Regions from separate parts of the Kitasatospora sp. NPDC036755 genome, predicted to be linked through region 2. Evidence: riboswitches for the same ligand, from Rfam matches in the RefSeq annotation. Region 2 holds a riboswitch; the other holds the start of a gene.
The links. Region 2 has a riboswitch for glycine ahead of gcvP (aminomethyl-transferring glycine dehydrogenase). Riboswitches for the same ligand answer to the same signal wherever they lie in the genome.
Positions count from the first base shown of each region.

Region 1: another riboswitch for glycine. It lies ahead of gcvT (glycine cleavage system aminomethyltransferase GcvT); the one in region 2 lies ahead of gcvP (aminomethyl-transferring glycine dehydrogenase).

Region 1 covers NZ_JBEZUT010000056.1:3,455-11,732, reverse strand. The annotation lists gene AB0E96_RS11505 (ABC transporter permease) at 1-240, opposite strand, end outside; gene AB0E96_RS11500 (enhanced serine sensitivity protein SseB C-terminal domain-containing protein) at 686-1,609, opposite strand; gene AB0E96_RS11495 (enhanced serine sensitivity protein SseB C-terminal domain-containing protein) at 1,726-2,529, opposite strand; glycine riboswitch at 2,739-2,840, shown strand; gene gcvT (glycine cleavage system aminomethyltransferase GcvT) at 3,070-4,191, shown strand; gene gcvH (glycine cleavage system protein GcvH) at 4,305-4,679, shown strand; gene glyA (serine hydroxymethyltransferase) at 4,765-6,033, shown strand; gene AB0E96_RS11475 (L-serine ammonia-lyase) at 6,196-7,563, shown strand; gene AB0E96_RS11470 (MFS transporter) at 7,714-8,278, opposite strand, start outside.
Region 2 covers NZ_JBEZUT010000071.1:13,131-21,408, reverse strand. The annotation lists gene AB0E96_RS13625 (glutamate--cysteine ligase) at 1-1,102, opposite strand, end outside; gene AB0E96_RS13620 (hypothetical protein) at 1,481-2,053, shown strand; gene AB0E96_RS13615 (DUF5999 family protein) at 2,541-2,732, shown strand; gene gcvP (aminomethyl-transferring glycine dehydrogenase) at 2,855-5,755, opposite strand; glycine riboswitch at 5,993-6,096, opposite strand; gene AB0E96_RS13605 (PRC and DUF2382 domain-containing protein) at 6,319-7,521, shown strand; gene AB0E96_RS13600 (MFS transporter) at 7,704-8,278, shown strand, end outside.

The DNA of each region.
Region 1 (8,278 bases), on a different contig from region 2:
GTCCAGGAGGTCCTGGTGGAGGGCGTCCGGGTCGAGCCCGAACATCGACTCGATCGGCTTGGCCAGCACGGCGAGCAGGATCAGCAGGATCACCACGATGCCGCCGGCGACGGCGGCCTTGTCCCGCTTGAAGCGGGTCCAGGCGATCTGGCCGAGGGAGCGGCCCTCGATCTTCTTGGCCGGGCTGGCGGCGGCGGGTGCCTCCGGTTCGTTCCCGGCGGTGGTCACGGATGCGGTCATGGTCAGTTGGTCCCCTCGCCGACGGTGGCCGGCCCACGGGTGCCGGTCGCCGGCTTCGGCGGTGCGGCTGCGGACGTGCGGAAGTGCTTAGGAGGAGCGGGTGTTGACGGCAGTGCGTCGTGCACAGGCACTGCCACCACGCGGGATGGGCGTCGCGTGGACGGGCTGTCGGCGTACGCGCTCACCTTTGTGGGGTTCCAGCACGCGCGGTGCGTTGCGCAGAACTCTCTGCCATCCGAACTGGCTTGCGCCAGCCCTGCCAACCGACAGATGCCCAACTGTGATCTGTGTGCATGCACCTCCCCGATCTCTGGCATATACCTCTTCACATGGCTGTAACTGCCATGTCAAGATGACCGGGTCGCACTTCAGGAAATTCGTCCGGAAAGCATCGAAGCCGACTTGATGGACAATCAAGTCGGCTTCGGGGAATGAGTTTTGGCAATCAGCGCCCGGGGTAGCCGGGCCAGGGCCGCTGCGGTTGCTGCTGCCAGCCCTGCGCCGGCGGCTGGGTTCCGTACGCGTAGCCCGGCATCGACTGGCCGGGGTAGGGCGGCGGGGGCACCGGCGGGTAGGGGCCCGTCGGCGGTCGGCCCGCCTCCCGGTCGAAGAACGGCCGGGCGTTGGCGCGCATCCACAGCGCCACCGGGTCGTACTCGTCCGACATCGCCACCGTGGACACCGCGAGCCCCTCCGGGGCCACCGCGATCGCGCGCTGCATCAGCGCCCGCACCGCCTCCACGGCCGGCGGCGAACTCTCGTACAGGTCAAGGCCGATGGCCAGGTACGGCTCGCCCACCGCGGGCTGCACCCAGGCCCGGCGCAGCGCCCGTACCGCGCGCACCTCGACGGCCTGCCGCTCCAGCAGCGCGAAGAACGGCTGGGCGTTCAACTGCGGCTCGCTCAGCTTCAACGGGCCCGCCGGCAGCCGGTCCAGGCCGGCGGCGATCCGCCGCAGGTCGGCCCAGGGCACCCCGACGCCGCCGCCGGGCGCGTGCGGATTGAGCCACAGGCCCCAGCGGGTGCGGTACAGCGAGGCCGCGATCTCCCGGCCGGAGATGACCTCGTGGGCCCGGGCCCAGCCGGAGGAGGTCAGCTGTTCGGACGAGGTGACGGCGGGCGCGTAGCCGTGGCCGCTGATCTCCATGTTCCCGTACTGCGCGTCCGGGCTGCCCGGGGTGCCGTGCCACAGCAGCATCCAGACCTGGCCGTCCGCCAGCGCGTGCAGCAGCCGCTCGTACGCGTCGTAGCGCTCCGGCGCGACATCGCGCAGGGCGCGCTCCAACGCGCCGGGATCAGCTCCCGGGCGCCCGGCCGGTGCCTGGCCCCAGGCCCCCGGCACACCGCCCGCTCCCGTTCCCGCACTCATGCGCCCACCTCGCCGCGCCTCTTTCCCTCAACCCGCCGGCCCGTCGGCCGTCTGCACGCACCCTATGGCGCGGCACCGGCCACCGCCACGGCGACGTGCCTTTGATCCGGACCCGCTCAGGCCCGCGTATAGAACGGCAGTACCCGGGTGAGCAGCCACTCGACCACCGGGTCGTCGGCGAGGTCGAGCAGTACGAGGTGGACGCCGCCGGGCAGCGGCGCGGTTCCCAGCGCTCGGCCGAGCGCGTCGTTCACCGCGGCCGGGTCGGCCGGGGCCGCCGGGTCCAACTGGACGCCCACGAACATCACGGTCGGCTCGCCCTCGATGCTGGCCAGCGCCCTGCGCGCGGTCAGCACCCCGGGCAGTGCCGACAGTTCGCCCCGGCAGGCGGCCAGGAAGTGCTCCGGGTCCTCGCCCGGCACCGGCTCGCGCAGCGCCACCCGCCCGCCGGTCGGTGCCGAGGCGTCCCCGGCGGCCTCCCAGCGGTCCTCGCGCGGACCGCGGCGCAGCTCGGCGACGCCCTGCGGCGGCACCGGGATGCCCACCGCCGCGTCCGGGTTCACCGCGATGCCCACGCCCAGCGGCAGTCCGCGGGCGAACTCCCACACCGGGGCGATCGCGAAGGCCATCCCCGGCGCCTGCTGGAGGAACACCTCCTGGGAGGAGAACACCGGCACGTACGGGTCCCCGCCCAGCTCGACGGTCGGCAGGTCCAGCGCCTGCCCCTGCGGGTCGGCCCCGGCCGGCAGCGGTACCCAGACCTGACTGCGGGCCAGCACCTCGATCACCCGTGCCGTCGCGCCCGGATCGCCCAGGGCCGCGGTCAGCACCTGCTCCAGCTCGTTGGCCGGCCACGAGCCGCCCGCCGGCGCCTCGTCCGCTCCGCCCCACCCCTGCTGCTGCTCCACCGGGTACCCCATGCGCCGCCGATTCCGCCCTCTGCCGGTCGGCCGCCCTCTGCTGCGCCGACGCGCAGCAGTCTAGAGGCGAGGGGGGTGTGGGGTCAGGACTCGTGTTCGGGTCCGGCCGATGTGACCGGGTCCCCTCTCCCCTCCCGCTCCGGGACGTGCCATGATGTGCCCGTCCGACGGCATGCGCCGCGGGCCCCACCAACTCCATACCGGCCGCTCGAACCCGCGCGGGAGAGCCCGGAGTGCCGTTCAGGCACAGCCGGCGCCGAAGGAGCAAGTCCTCCCCGGAATCTCTCAGGCACCCCTACCGCACGGGTTAGGCACATCTGGAAAGCGGCGCCCGGCCCTGTCGTGCGCCCACCCACGGTGCAAGCCGCCATGCTGTCCCCCAAGCTGGAAACGGCTGCGGGCGGCGGGCGGTGAAGCTCTCAGGTTCGACGACAGATGGGGAGACCCACGCCGCCGCATGCCCGCGCGCAGGGTCGGCCCCGTTTCGGGTCCGGTCCGGCGCGTGCACCCCTGAGTGCCCCGACCGAGGAGTTCCTGGCCATGTCGTCCCTCCGCCTGACCGCGCTCGACGCGCTGCACCGCGCCCTCGGCGCGACCATGACCGACTTCGCCGGCTGGGACATGCCGCTGCGCTACGGCAGCGAGCGCGAGGAGCACCTCGCCGTCCGCACCAAGGCCGGCCTGTTCGACCTCTCCCACATGGGCGAGATCACCGTCACCGGCCCGCAGGCCGGCGAGATGCTGGACCACGCGCTGGTCGGCTTCGTCTCCGCGCTGGGCGAGCTGCGCGCCCGCTACACCATGATCTGTGCCGAGGACGGCGGCATCCTGGACGACCTGATCGTCTACCGCCTGCGCGAGGACGCCTTCCTGGTCGTCGCCAACGCCTCCAACGCCCAGCTGGTCCTCGACGAGCTGATCGCCCGTGCCAAGGGCTTCGACGCCGTCGTCACCGACGACCGCGACACCTACGCGCTGATCGCCGTCCAGGGCCCGGAGGCCACCGGCATCCTGGCCGGGACCACCGACGCCGACCTGCCCGGGCTGAAGTACTACGCGATCCTCCCGGCCAAGGTGGCCGGCCGCGACGTGCTGCTCGCCCGCACCGGCTACACCGGCGAGGACGGCTTCGAGATCTTCTGCCACCCGGTCGACGCCGAGCCGGTCTGGCAGGCGCTGACCGCCGCCGGCGAGGGCCGGGGCCTGATCCCCTGTGGCCTGTCCTGCCGCGACACGCTGCGCCTGGAGGCCGGCATGCCGCTGTACGGGCACGAGCTGTCCACCGACCTGACCCCGTTCGACGCGGGCCTGGGCCGGGTCGTGCGCTTCGACAAGACCACCAACGAGGGCGCCTTCGTCGGCCGCAAGGCGCTGGAGCAGGCCGCCGCCGCGGCCGAGACCAACCCGCCGAAGAAGCTGGTCGGCCTGGTCTCCGACGGCAAGCGGGTGCCGCGCGCCGAGTACACCGTGGTCTCCACCGAGGGCGAGCCGATCGGCCGGATCACCTCCGGCGCGCCGTCCCCGACCCTGGGCCGGCCGATCGCGATGGCCTACGTCGACGCCGCCCACGCGGAGCCCGGCACCACCGTCGCGGTGGACGTCCGCGGCAAGCACGAGCCCGTCCAGGTCGTGGCGCTGCCGTTCTACAAGCGCGCCCGCTGAGCCCACCGCCCCGAGCCTCCGCAGGGCCCCGGTTTTCCCATACACGCACGTCGCAGCCGTCCGCGCGGCGGCCCGCTTCGTCGTACCCGCTTCCCATCCTGGAGAATGACGCCATGAGCAACCCCCAGCACCTGCAGTACACCAAGGAGCACGAGTGGCTGACGGCCGCCGAGGACGGTGTCTCCACGATCGGCATCACCGAGCACGCCGCCACCGCGCTCGGTGACATCGTCTACGTGCAGCTGCCCGCGGTCGGCGACACCGTGACCGCCGGGGAGACCTGTGGCGAGCTGGAGTCCACCAAGTCGGTCAGCGACCTGTTCTCCCCCGTGACCGGCGAGGTCGTCGAGATCAACCAGGACGTCGTCGACGACCCGGCGTCCGTGAACGCGGACCCGTTCGGGAACGCCTGGCTGATCAAGGTGCGCGTCGAGGCCACCGACACCCTGCTCAGCGCGGACGAGTACACCGCCTTCATCGGCGGCTGAGACACCTGACCGGGGCGGCCTCCGCGCGGCGGCCGCCCCGCCCCAGCCGCGGCCCCCTTTCCACCTCCACCGGGAAGACCACACCATGACGGTTCTCAACCAGTCCCTGCACGCCCTCGACCCGGAGATCGCCGCCGCGGTCGACGCCGAGCTGCACCGCCAGCAGACCACCCTGGAGATGATCGCCTCCGAGAACTTCGCCCCGGTGGCGGTCATGGAGGCCCAGGGCTCGGTGCTCACCAACAAGTACGCGGAGGGCTACCCCGGCCGCCGCTACTACGGCGGCTGCGAGCACGTCGACGTGGTCGAGCAGATCGCGATCGACCGCATCAAGGCCCTGTTCGGCGCCGAGCACGCCAACGTCCAGCCGCACTCGGGCGCGCAGGCCAACGCCGCCGCGATGTTCGCGCTGATCCAGCCGGGCGACACCATCCTGGGCCTGAGCCTGGCCCACGGCGGTCACCTGACCCACGGCATGAAGATCAACTTCTCCGGCAAGCTCTACAACGTGGCCGCGTACCACGTGGACGAGAAGACCGGCCAGGTCGACATGGCCGAGGTCGAGCGCCTCGCCAAGGAGCACCAGCCGAAGCTGATCATCGCCGGCTGGTCGGCCTACCCGCGTCAGCTCGACTTCGCCGCGTTCCGCCGGGTCGCCGACGAGGTCGGCGCGCTGCTCATGGTGGACATGGCGCACTTCGCCGGCCTGGTGGCCGCCGGGCTGCACCCGAACCCGGTCCCCTACGCGGACGTGGTCACCACCACCACCCACAAGACCCTGGGCGGCCCGCGCGGCGGCGTCATCCTGTCCAAGGCCGAGTACGCCAAGAAGATCAACTCCGCGGTCTTCCCCGGCCAGCAGGGCGGCCCGCTGGAGCACGTGATCGCCGGCAAGGCGGTCGCCTTCAAGGTCGCGGCCTCGGAGGAGTTCAAGGAGCGCCAGCAGCGCACCCTGGACGGCGCCCGCATCCTCGCCGAGCGCCTGCTCCAGGCCGACGTGGCCGAGGCCGGCGCCAGCGTGCTGTCCGGCGGCACCGACGTCCACCTGGTCCTGGTCGACCTGCGCAACAGCCAGCTCGACGGCCAGCAGGCCGAGGACCGCCTCCACGAGGTCGGCATCACCGTCAACCGCAACGCGATCCCGAACGACCCGCGTCCGCCGATGGTCACCTCGGGCCTGCGCATCGGCACCCCGGCCCTGGCCACCCGCGGCTTCCAGGCCGAGGACTTCAGCGAGGTCGCCGACATCATCGCCGAGGCGCTCAAGCCCGCCTTCGACGAGACCGTCGCCGCCGCGCTGAAGGCCCGGGTCGCCGCCCTGGCCGAGAAGTACCCGCTGTACCCGAACCTCTGATCACTCCGGTGATCGTTCGGGCGGGGTGACCGGCCTCACCCCTCCGGCGTTCCTGGCGCCCCGGGGCACCGCGCACACTGGACAGTGCGCGCGGTGCCCCGTCCCGTGTCGGCCCCTCCCTGCCCGCAAGTCCTTCCACGAGACCAGACAAGGACGTCCCCCGTGGCCATCAGCGTCTTCGACCTCTTCTCCATCGGCATCGGCCCGTCGAGCTCCCACACCGTGGGCCCGATGCGCGCCGCCCGGATGTTCGCCCGCCGACTGCGCACCGAGGGCCTGCTGGACGGGGTGACGGGCGTGCGTGCGGAGCTGTACGGCTCGCTCGGCGCCACCGGCCACGGCCACGGCACCCCGAAGGCCGTCCTGCTGGGCCTGGAGAACGCCTCGCCCCGCACCGTCGACGTCGACCAGGCCGACAAGGACGTCGAGCGGATCCTCGCCGAGAAGCGGATCAACCTGCTCGGCGAGCACAGCATCGACTTCGACCCGGACACCCAGCTGGTCCTGCACCGCCGCCGCTCGCTGCCGTACCACGCCAACGGGATGACCCTGTGGGCGTACGCGGCGGACGGCTCGACCCTGCTGGAGAAGACCTACTACTCGGTCGGCGGCGGCTTCGTCGTGGACGAGGACGCGATCGGCGCGGACCGGGTCAAGCCCGACGACACCGCGCTGAAGTACCCCTTCCGCACCGGTGACGAGCTGCTGCGGCTCAGCCGGGAGACCGGGCTGTCCATCTCCGGCCTGATGCTGGAGAACGAGAAGGCCTGGCGCAGCGAGGAGGAGATCCGGACCGGTCTGCTGGAGATCTGGTCCGTGATGCAGGAGTGCGTGCGGGCCGGCATGTCCCGCGAGGGGATCCTGCCGGGCGGGCTGAAGGTCCGCCGCCGGGCCGCGTCCGGCGCCCGTGCCCTGCGCGCCGAGGGCATCGGGCCGGCCAACGCGATGGAGTGGGTGACCCTCTACGCGATGGCGGTCAACGAGGAGAACGCCTCCGGCCGCCGGGTCGTCACCGCGCCGACCAACGGCGCCGCCGGGATCATCCCGGCCGTCCTGCACTACTACCTGAACTTCATCCCGGGCGCCGACGACGACGGCATCGTCCGCTTCCTGCTCGCGGCCGGCGCCATCGGCATGCTCTTCAAGGAGAACGCCTCCATCTCCGGCGCCGAGGTCGGCTGCCAGGGCGAGGTCGGCTCCGCCTGCTCGATGGCCGCGGGCGGCCTCGCCGAGGTCCTCGGCGGCACCCCCGAGCAGGTCGAGAACGCCGCCGAGATCGGCATCGAGCACAACCTCGGCCTCACCTGCGACCCGGTCGGCGGCCTGGTCCAGATCCCCTGCATCGAGCGCAACGGCATGGCCTCGGTCAAGGCCGTCACCGCGGCCCGGATGGCTCTGCGCGGCGACGGCCGGCACCACGTCTCGCTGGACAAGGCGATCAAGACGATGAAGGAGACCGGCGCCGACATGAAGATCAAGTACAAGGAGACCTCGCGCGGCGGCCTCGCCGTGAACGTCATCGAGTGCTGATCCCGGCAGCCTGACGGCCCCCGGCGGAGTCCTGCTCCGCCGGGGGCCGCCGTGTCTCCCCCGTCCCCCGTCCCCCGTCCCCTCGCGGTCCCCCCGATCCCCGTGGTCCCCGTGGTCCCCGTGGTCCCCCGTGGTCCCCCGTGGGTCCTCTCAGGCCCCTGCCTCCACCCGGGGCCCGGCGGCGGCCTCCGCCGGCTCCTGCGGCGCCGGCCGCTGCGGGCGGGCCAGGAGGGCGACCGCCGCGGCCGCCGCGGCCAGCACCGCGCCTCCCGCGGCCGTGCCGTGCACCCCGCCGGTGACCGCGGCCCCGACGGCGTCCCGGACCCCGCCCGGGAGCCCGGCGAGGGCCGACGGCGTCAGGGCGCCGCCGGTGAGGCGGCCGGCGTCCTCGGCGCCCAGGTGCTCCGCGAGCGAGCCGGTGAGCCGCGCCGAGTAGACCGCGCCGAGCACGGCCATGCCCAGCGAGCCGCCGATGCTCCGCAACAGCGTCACCACGCCCATCGCCGCGCCCATGTCCTGCGGCGGCACGGTGCCCATCGAGGTCAGCAGGGTGCTCTGGGTCAGCAGGCCGATCCCGACCCCGGCGACGGCGGTGAGCGCCGAGCCGAGGGCCACCGGCGTACCGGGGCCGAGGAGCAGGAGCAGGGCGGACCCGGCGAAGGCCAGCACCCCGCCGAGCAGCGGGTAGCGCCGCTCGCCGCCGGGCCGGCCCATC
Region 2 (8,278 bases):
TCGGCCGGGGCTGCTCGGCGAGCACCCGCACCAGCCCGTAGTAGAAGGCGGCGTTGGCCAGGGTGTCGGCCACCGTCGGCCCGGCCGGCAGCGCCCGGTTCTCCACCCGCAGGTGCGCCACCCCGCCCGCGATGTCGTAGACCGGGCGGTTCCAGCGGTAGATGGTGCCGTTGTGCAGCCGCATCTCGGCGAGCCTGGGCGCGCCGCCGGAGGCCAGCACCTTCATCGGGTCCTCGTCGTCGCAGATCGGCAGCAGGGCGGGGAAGTACCGCAGGTTCTCCTCGAACAGGTCGTACGCCGAGTTCACCCAGCGCTCGCCGAACCAGGTGATCGGGCGCACGCCCTGCGCCTTGAGCTCCGCCGTCCGGGTGTCGCAGGCCTGCTGGAAGAGCACCGGACGGGTCTCCCGCCACAGCTCCCGACCGAACAGGAAGGGCGAGTTGGCGCCCAGCGCGAGCTGCGGCCCGCAGATCGCCTGGGCCGCGTTCCACACCGAGGAGAACCGCTCCGGGGTCACCTGGAGGTGCAGCTGGAGCGAGGTGGCGGCGGCCTCCGCCACCATGGTGATCGACTCCAGCTGGAGGCGCTCGACCCCCTCGATGTCCAGCGCGATGTCCTCTCCGCGGGCGGCCAGGATCTGGTCGCTGAGCAGGCTGTACCGCTGGTTGTGGCTCATCGCGTCGAGCCCGGTGTGGGCGTGTTCCAGGGTCGGCAGGATGCCCACCATGACGATCCGGGCGCCCGCCTCGGCCGCCCTCCGGTCGGCGTAGCGCAACCCGGTGTCGATCTCCTCGCGCAGTTCCTCGAACACGTGCCCGCAGAGCCGGTGGGGCGTGATGTTGACCTCGATGTTGAACCGGCCCAGTTCGGTCTGGAAGTCGCTGGAGCCGATCGAGCTCAGCACCTGCGCGTTGTTCATCGCCGGCAGGCCCTGCTCGTCGGCCAGGTTGAGTTCGATCTCCAGGCCCATCACCGCCCGCGGCCGGTCGAAGCGGTCCTCCCGGAGCATCCGTCCGAGCGCCTCCTGGCACGCGTGGAGCTTGCGTCGGTACAGCTGCCGGTCCGCCAGCTCCGCCCGAGTCGCCACGACCTTCTCGCCCACGGTCCCCTCCTCCAGAGCCACCCCGTCGAGCACCCGGTCGACCGACCGTGCAAGCATCATGCCCACCTCGAAGATCGATACCCGAATGCGCGTACTGGCTTGCAATGCAAGGCATCTGACGGAAAATCAGAGGAACTGTGGACTTGCTCGCCACCACAGCCTGTGATAAACAGATCACCCTGCGCACCTGTTCGAATTAGCACAGCGCTCCGGCCGGTCCACCCCGCCCCGAACCCCCCGTCGACGGCGGCGACCGCGCCGGCACCGCGATCCTGCACAACCGGACACGGCCGGGCCCCGTCACCGAAGACGCGTCGCCCCTCCACGCCGGTATGACGCACTCGCACGCCGATCTCGCACGGAGAGGCGGACCCCGCCATGACTCTGCAAACCCCCCAGCCCCCGCCGAGCGCCCTGCGCGCGGTCCTGGGCGCGCTCGACTCGGAGACCGCGCTGCGCCAGCCCGCCGCCGCAGCGCTGCGCCGTCCGACCGGCCCCCTGCTCCCCGCCCACCCGCTCGCGGTGCACGTCCTGAACGGCCCTCGCCCCGAGCTCCCGGCCGCCCGCCGCATCGGCTGGCGCTTCCTGATCAAGGACGGCGCGGAGGTGGCCGCCGCCGCCGAGGTCGTGCAGAGCGCCGAGGGCCACAGCTTCTCCCACTTCACCGCCGGCCCCTACCTCGACTCCACCGTCCGGGCGCTGCGCGAGGCCTGGCAGCTCGCCCAGGGCTCCCGGACCCGCCGCCAGCCCCGGCTGCTGACCTTCCCCGGCCAGTACGCCACGGCGCTCTGGCTGCACAGCCCCGACACCGAACCGGACGGCGACCTGCTGATCCCCCTGGCCCCGGCCCCGCTCGGCATCACCGCGCACCGCGCCTGCCCGGCCGCCGAACTGCTGCCGCTGCTCGCCCGCGCCCCGCTCGCCAGGCCGCTGCTGCTCGGCTCCGCCTGACGGACGACGAGCCGATCGGCGACGCGATCCGCGATCCGCGATCCGTTCGGCTCTCCGATCGGCGCCCCCTCGGGCCGCCGGGCCCACCCGCCCGGCGGCCCCCACCCGCGATCGCACACCCGCCCCGAAGCTCCGCGCCCGCGCCCGGGCCCCATCCGACCCGAGACCACCCGTCCGGGCCATCCGGCATGGTCCGAACGGGCCATCTCATGGCTGACCCACCGGTGTGCCATTTCCCGCCGGCCCCACCTGAACGGGTGATCTCTACCCGGGAGTTGTGGCGCATGTCACGAAATCCCTGCGCGCGGGTCCCGCGATGCCGACACTGGGAACCAGCGTGGAAGGACCACCTGTCCTACCCACTTGAGCGCCGGTCCACACTTGGCCGGCGCGCGGACAGGATCCGACCACCGCGGCGGCTCCGGACGGCACGACCTCCGGAGACCGCACCACGGGGAGGATCGCAGAGCGAAGCGAGGGTACGCGTATGTGCCAGCACCGTCCTGAGTGCCCGTCGGCCGAGTCCGAGGACCGCGAGGCGGCCGTGTCGGTGGCCCGCCACCCGGAGCAGGGCTGGAGCCTGCTCTGCAACGGCGTGGTCCTGTTCGAGGACACCGGAGAACTGCTGCCCGACGGCCGGGTGATCGCCCCGCGCCGCCCCGTCGCCCACGCGGCCTGACCACCCGGTCCGACCGTACGGCGGGGGCGGCCGCCGACTCCACCGGCACGAGGGACAGGGCCCCGGCGGAAGCTCCGCCGGGGCCCTGTCGTTACCTGCCGGACCTCCTGGGTCCGGTCCGGTCAGACGCCGTACTCGTCCAGCGGCGGGCAGGAGCAGACCAGGTTGCGGTCGCCGTAGGCGCCGTCGATCCGGCTGACCGGCGGCCAGTACTTGTCCGCCGGGTTCACGCCCGCCGGGAAGACCGCCTCCTGCCGCGAGTAGCCGTGCGCCCAGTCGCCGGCCAGCGTGGCGGCGGTGTGCGGGGCGTTGCGCAGCGGGTTGTCGTCGGCCGCCCACTCGCCCGAGCCGACCTTGTCGATCTCGGCACGGATGGTGATCATCGCCTCGCAGAAGCGGTCGATCTCGTACAGGTCCTCGGACTCGGTCGGCTCGATCATCAGCGTGCCGGCCACCGGGAAGGACATCGTCGGCGCGTGGAACCCGTAGTCGATCAGGCGCTTGGCGATGTCGTCCACCGTCACGCCCGTCTCCTTGGTCAGCGGACGCAGGTCGATGATGCACTCGTGCGCGACCAGGCCGCCCGGGCCGGTGTAGAGCACCGGGAAGTGCGGCGCCAGGCGCTTGGCGATGTAGTTGGCGTTCAGCACGGCGACCTGGGTCGCGTGCTTGAGGCCCTCGCCGCCCATCAGCCGGACGTACGCCCAGGAGATCGGCAGGATGGCCGCCGAGCCCCACGGCGCGGCCGAGATCGGGCCGACGCCGGTGGCCGGGCCGGCCTCCGACTGCAGCGGGTGGTTCGGCAGGTACGGCGCCAGGTGGGCGCGCACCGCCACCGGGCCGACGCCCGGGCCGCCGCCGCCGTGCGGGATGCAGAAGGTCTTGTGCAGGTTCAGGTGCGAGACGTCCGCGCCGAACTTGCCCGGCTTGGCGAGGCCGACCAGGGCGTTCAGGTTGGCGCCGTCCACGTAGACCTGGCCGCCGGCCTCGTGCACCAGGGCGCAGATGTCGGTGATCTGGGTCTCGTACACGCCGTGGGTGGACGGGTAGGTGACCATCAGCACGGCGAGGTTGTCGCGGTGCTGCTCGATCTTGGCCTTCAGGTCCTCGACGTCCACGTCACCGTCGACCAGGGTCTTCACCACGACCACGCGCATGCCGGCCATCACGGCGGAGGCCGCGTTGGTGCCGTGCGCCGAGGACGGGATCAGGCAGACGTCGCGCTGGGTGTCGCCGTTGGCGTGGTGGTAGGCGCGCACGGCCAGCAGGCCGGCCAGCTCGCCCTGCGAGCCCGCGTTCGGCTGGATCGACACGGCGTCGTAGCCGGTCACCTCGACGAGCTGCTGCTCCAGCTGGCGGATCAGGGTCAGGTAGCCCTGGGCCTGGTCGATCGGCGCGAAGGGGTGCAGCTGGCCGAACTCGGGCCAGGTCACCGCCTCCATCTCGGTGGTCGCGTTGAGCTTCATGGTGCAGGAGCCCAGCGGGATCATGCCGCGGTCCAGCGCGTAGTCCCGGTCCGACAGGCGGCGCAGGTAGCGCAGCATGGCGGTCTCGGAGCGGTGGCTGTGGAAGACCGGGTGGGTCAGGTACTCGTCCTCGCGCAGCAGCGCGGCGGGCAGCGTCTCGGCGGCCTCGGCGACCTCGACGGCGGGGACGCCGAACGCGGCCCACACACCGGCCAGGTGCTCGCGGGTGGTGGTCTCGTCGGTGGAGACGGAGATCCGGTCGGCGCCGTCCTGGTGGACGTTGATGCCGTTGGCGCGGGCGGCGGCGGCGATCTCGGCGGCGCGGCCCGGGACGACGGCGGTGACGGTGTCGAAGAACTCGCCGTGCAGCAGCTCGACGCCGCCGGCCCGCAGGCCCTCGGCGAGGGCGGCGGCGTAGCGGTGGGTGCGGCGGGCGATGTCGGCCAGGCCGTCCGGACCGTGGTACACGGCGTACATCGAGGCCATGACGGCGAGCAGCACCTGCGCGGTGCAGATGTTGCTGGTGGCCTTCTCGCGGCGGATGTGCTGCTCGCGGGTCTGCAGCGCCAGGCGGTAGGCGCGGTTGCCGTCGACGTCGACGGAGACGCCGACCAGGCGGCCGGGCAGCGAGCGGGCGTACTCGGCGCGCACCGACAGGTAGCCGGCGTGCGGGCCGCCGAAGCCCATCGGCACGCCGAAGCGCTGCGAGGTGCCGCAGGCGATGTCGGCGCCCAGCGAGCCCGGGGACTTGAGCAGGGTCAGCGCGAGCAGGTCGGCGGCGACGGCGACGATCGCGCCCAGGCCGTGCGCCTGCTCGATCACCGGGGCGAGGTCGCGGACCACGCCGGTGGCGCCGGGGTACTGGAGCAGCACGCCGAAGACGCCGCGCTCGGCGATCTCGGCCGGGATGCCCTCGGAGAGGTCGGCGACGACGACCTCGACACCGGTCGGCACGGCGCGGGTGTTGATCACCGCGACGGTCTGCGGCAGGGTCTCGGCGTCGACCAGGAAGACGCCGCCCTTGACCTTGGTGACGCGGCGGGCGAGGGCCATCGCCTCGGCGGCCGCGGTGCCCTCGTCCAGCAGCGAGGAGCCGGAGGTCGGCAGGCCGGTCAGGTCGGAGACCAGGGTCTGGAAGTTGAGCAGCGCCTCCAGGCGGCCCTGCGAGATCTCCGGCTGGTACGGGGTGTAGGCGGTGTACCAGGCCGGGTTCTCCATGACGTTGCGCAGGATCACCGGCGGGGTGAAGGTGCCGTAGTAGCCCAGGCCGATCATCGGCTGGAGCACCTGGTTGCGGCCGGCCAGCTCGCGCAGCTCGGCGAGGACCTGGGCCTCGGTCCGGCCGGCGGGCAGGTCCAGGGCGGTGATGGAACGGATCGCCTCGGGCACCGCGGTGGCGGCGAGCTCGTCCAGCGAGCCGTAGCCGACGGACGCCAGCATCTTCTCCTGGGCGGCGGCGTCGGGGCCGATGTGGCGGTTCTCGAAGGGGCTGGCCAGCTCAAGCTCGGTGAGGGTCGAGGCGCCGGTGGGGCGTCCCGCGTTCGGCTGGGCGTTCATGGTGGTCGAGGCCTCCTGGTCACGGACCGGCGGGGGTACGCACGCCGGCCGGCCTCGCCGCTGCGAGCAGCGGACAAGCCTGGGCGGGCGGACCCGACAGGCCTCCCCCTCTGTCATCGGGACCTGAGAGCTTCACCCGCACGGGGCGCTGTGGGCGCTCCGCCGGCTTGCACCGTCGGTGAGGGTGGTGATCGCCGGCTTCCGTGCCGACGCTCCTGCCCTGCTTTCCAGAGTGACCTACCCCACACGGTACGGATGCCTGAGAGATTCCGGGGAGGAGTTGCTCCTTCGGCGCTCCGACCAGCGGCTTTCGTGATCGGAGACTCTCCCGAGCGGGCTCTGCGGTCGCCGCCCAGGGTACCAGCGGGAGGCCCCCCGATCACGGCTGCGTCAGGTCGTTCGAGGTCTACGCGCGTCCCCCGGAGGGCGCAGCTCGCACCCCGTACGGCGCACCCTGGTCGCGCCTGTCCGATTAGTGGCTTTTGGTATGAAATTGTGGGCGGAAGGGCGCTCCGGCCGCCCTCCTGCAGGAGTTCCGCAGGCTCAGTGCACGGGAGGAAAGAGTGCAGACCGAAATCGACCCCCGGGACCTCATCGGTCACAAGGCCGTCGACCGCAACGGAGACAAGATCGGCACGGTCGACGAGGTCTACCTGGACGACGCCACCGGGCGCCCCGAGTGGGCGGCGGTCCGGACCGGCATCTTCGGCCGGGACGCCTTCGTCCCGCTGACCACGAGCGAGTTCTCCGGCGACGAGCTCCGGGTGCCGTACGACAAGTCACTGGTGAAGGAGTCACCGGACTTCGGCGTCGGCCAGCACCTCTCCCCCGCCCAGGAACTCCAGCTGTACCGCTACTACGGGCTCGACACCCCGATGGACAGCCGCCCGAACGGCGAGAACGGGAGCCGGCCCAAGCAGCCCGACCTCGACTTCGGCACCACGGCGGCGGCCGCCGCCGCGACCGGCGCGGCGGCCCCGGCGAAGTCGCTCACCTTCCACACCCCGGAGCGCTCCCCCGAGCCCGCCACGGCCCGGACGCCCGCCACGGCAGCGCCCGCCGCCGCCGTGGCGGGCGCCGACACCACCAGGACCGCCCCGGAGCCCGAGGTCCGGACCGTCTCCGCCCCCGCCGCCACCGCACCCCCGGCGGCCGCGCCCGCCTCGGCCGACTCCTCCGCGCTCACCACCCACGCGCCCACCGCCGAACCGAAGGCGCAGTCGCAGCCCGCCCCCGCCCCCATCCCGACGGCGGCCACCACGACCGCCACGAGCGCCGCGAGCGCCGGCGCCGCACCGGCCGCCCCCAACAGCCCGGTCGAGATCACCTGCCGCGAGGAGCGGCTGGAGATCACCACCGAGTGGCACACCCTCGGCACCGCGAAGCTGCGCAAGTACGTGACGACCGAACAGGTCGAGCGCCGCGTGCCGGTGATCCGCGAGCGCGTCCGGGTCGAGCGCACGCCGGTCAGCGAGGCCGAGCGCGCCGCGCTCACCGAGAAGGACATCGCCGAGGCCGTCGAGGAGGTCACCCTCCGTGAAGAGCGCGCGGTGACCCGCAAGTACCTGGCCCCCGTCGAGCGGGTGCGTCTGGTCGTCGAGCGGTACACGACCGAGGAGGTGATCCGGGAGGAGATCCGCCGGGAGCACGTCGAGGTCCACGACACCACCGGCACCCAGAACCCGGCCCCCCTGGCGCCCGCCGCCTCGCCGTCCACCTCGCCCCCCGAGACGCCCCGCCCGGCCGCACTGCGGCCGCTCGCCTGACAGCACCCCCGGCACGAGGGCCCCGGACAGCCGTCCGGGGCCCTCGTCGCACGCCCGGGCGCCGCTTGTCGCGTACCCGACCCTTCGTCTTTGCCAAAGCTTAACCACTCGATATTTGACACTCTGAAGTATCCCCTGCAAAGTTACTTCAGTTCATTCACTATGTACGAGAGGAAGCAACCGTGAGTGAGGCACCACAGCCCACCACCGCGGCCGAGAAGCAGAGCAGCGCCCGGGTCCTGCCGGCCCTCATCCTGGCGATGCTGTCGTTCAGCGTGGTGCAGACCGCGGTCGTCCCGATCCTGCCCTCGCTGGCCAGGGAACTGAACGTCTCCGCCTCCAGCATCACCTGGCTGATGACCGCCAACCTGCTCTCCGCGGCCGTGCTGACTCCTCTCCTGGGCCGCTTCGGCGACCTCCGGGGCCGCAAGCCGATGCTGCTGATCTCGCTGGCCGGCCTGGTCGCCGGTTCGGCGCTGGCGGTCAGCACCCACTCCTTCACCTGGCTGGTCGTCGCCCGGGTCCTCCAGGGCGCCGGCGGTGGCGTCCTGCCGCTGGCGATCAGCATCGTCCGCGACGAGCTGCCCAAGCAGAAGGTGACCGGCGGCGTCGCCGCCATCAGCGCCTCGATGGGCGTCGGCTCCGGCCTCGGCCTGGTCGCCACCGGCCTCCTGCTGGAGCACTGGAACTACAAGTCCATCTTCTGGATGGGCCTGGTCTTCGGCCTGATCGCGGTCGCCCTGGTCGCCTTCCGCGT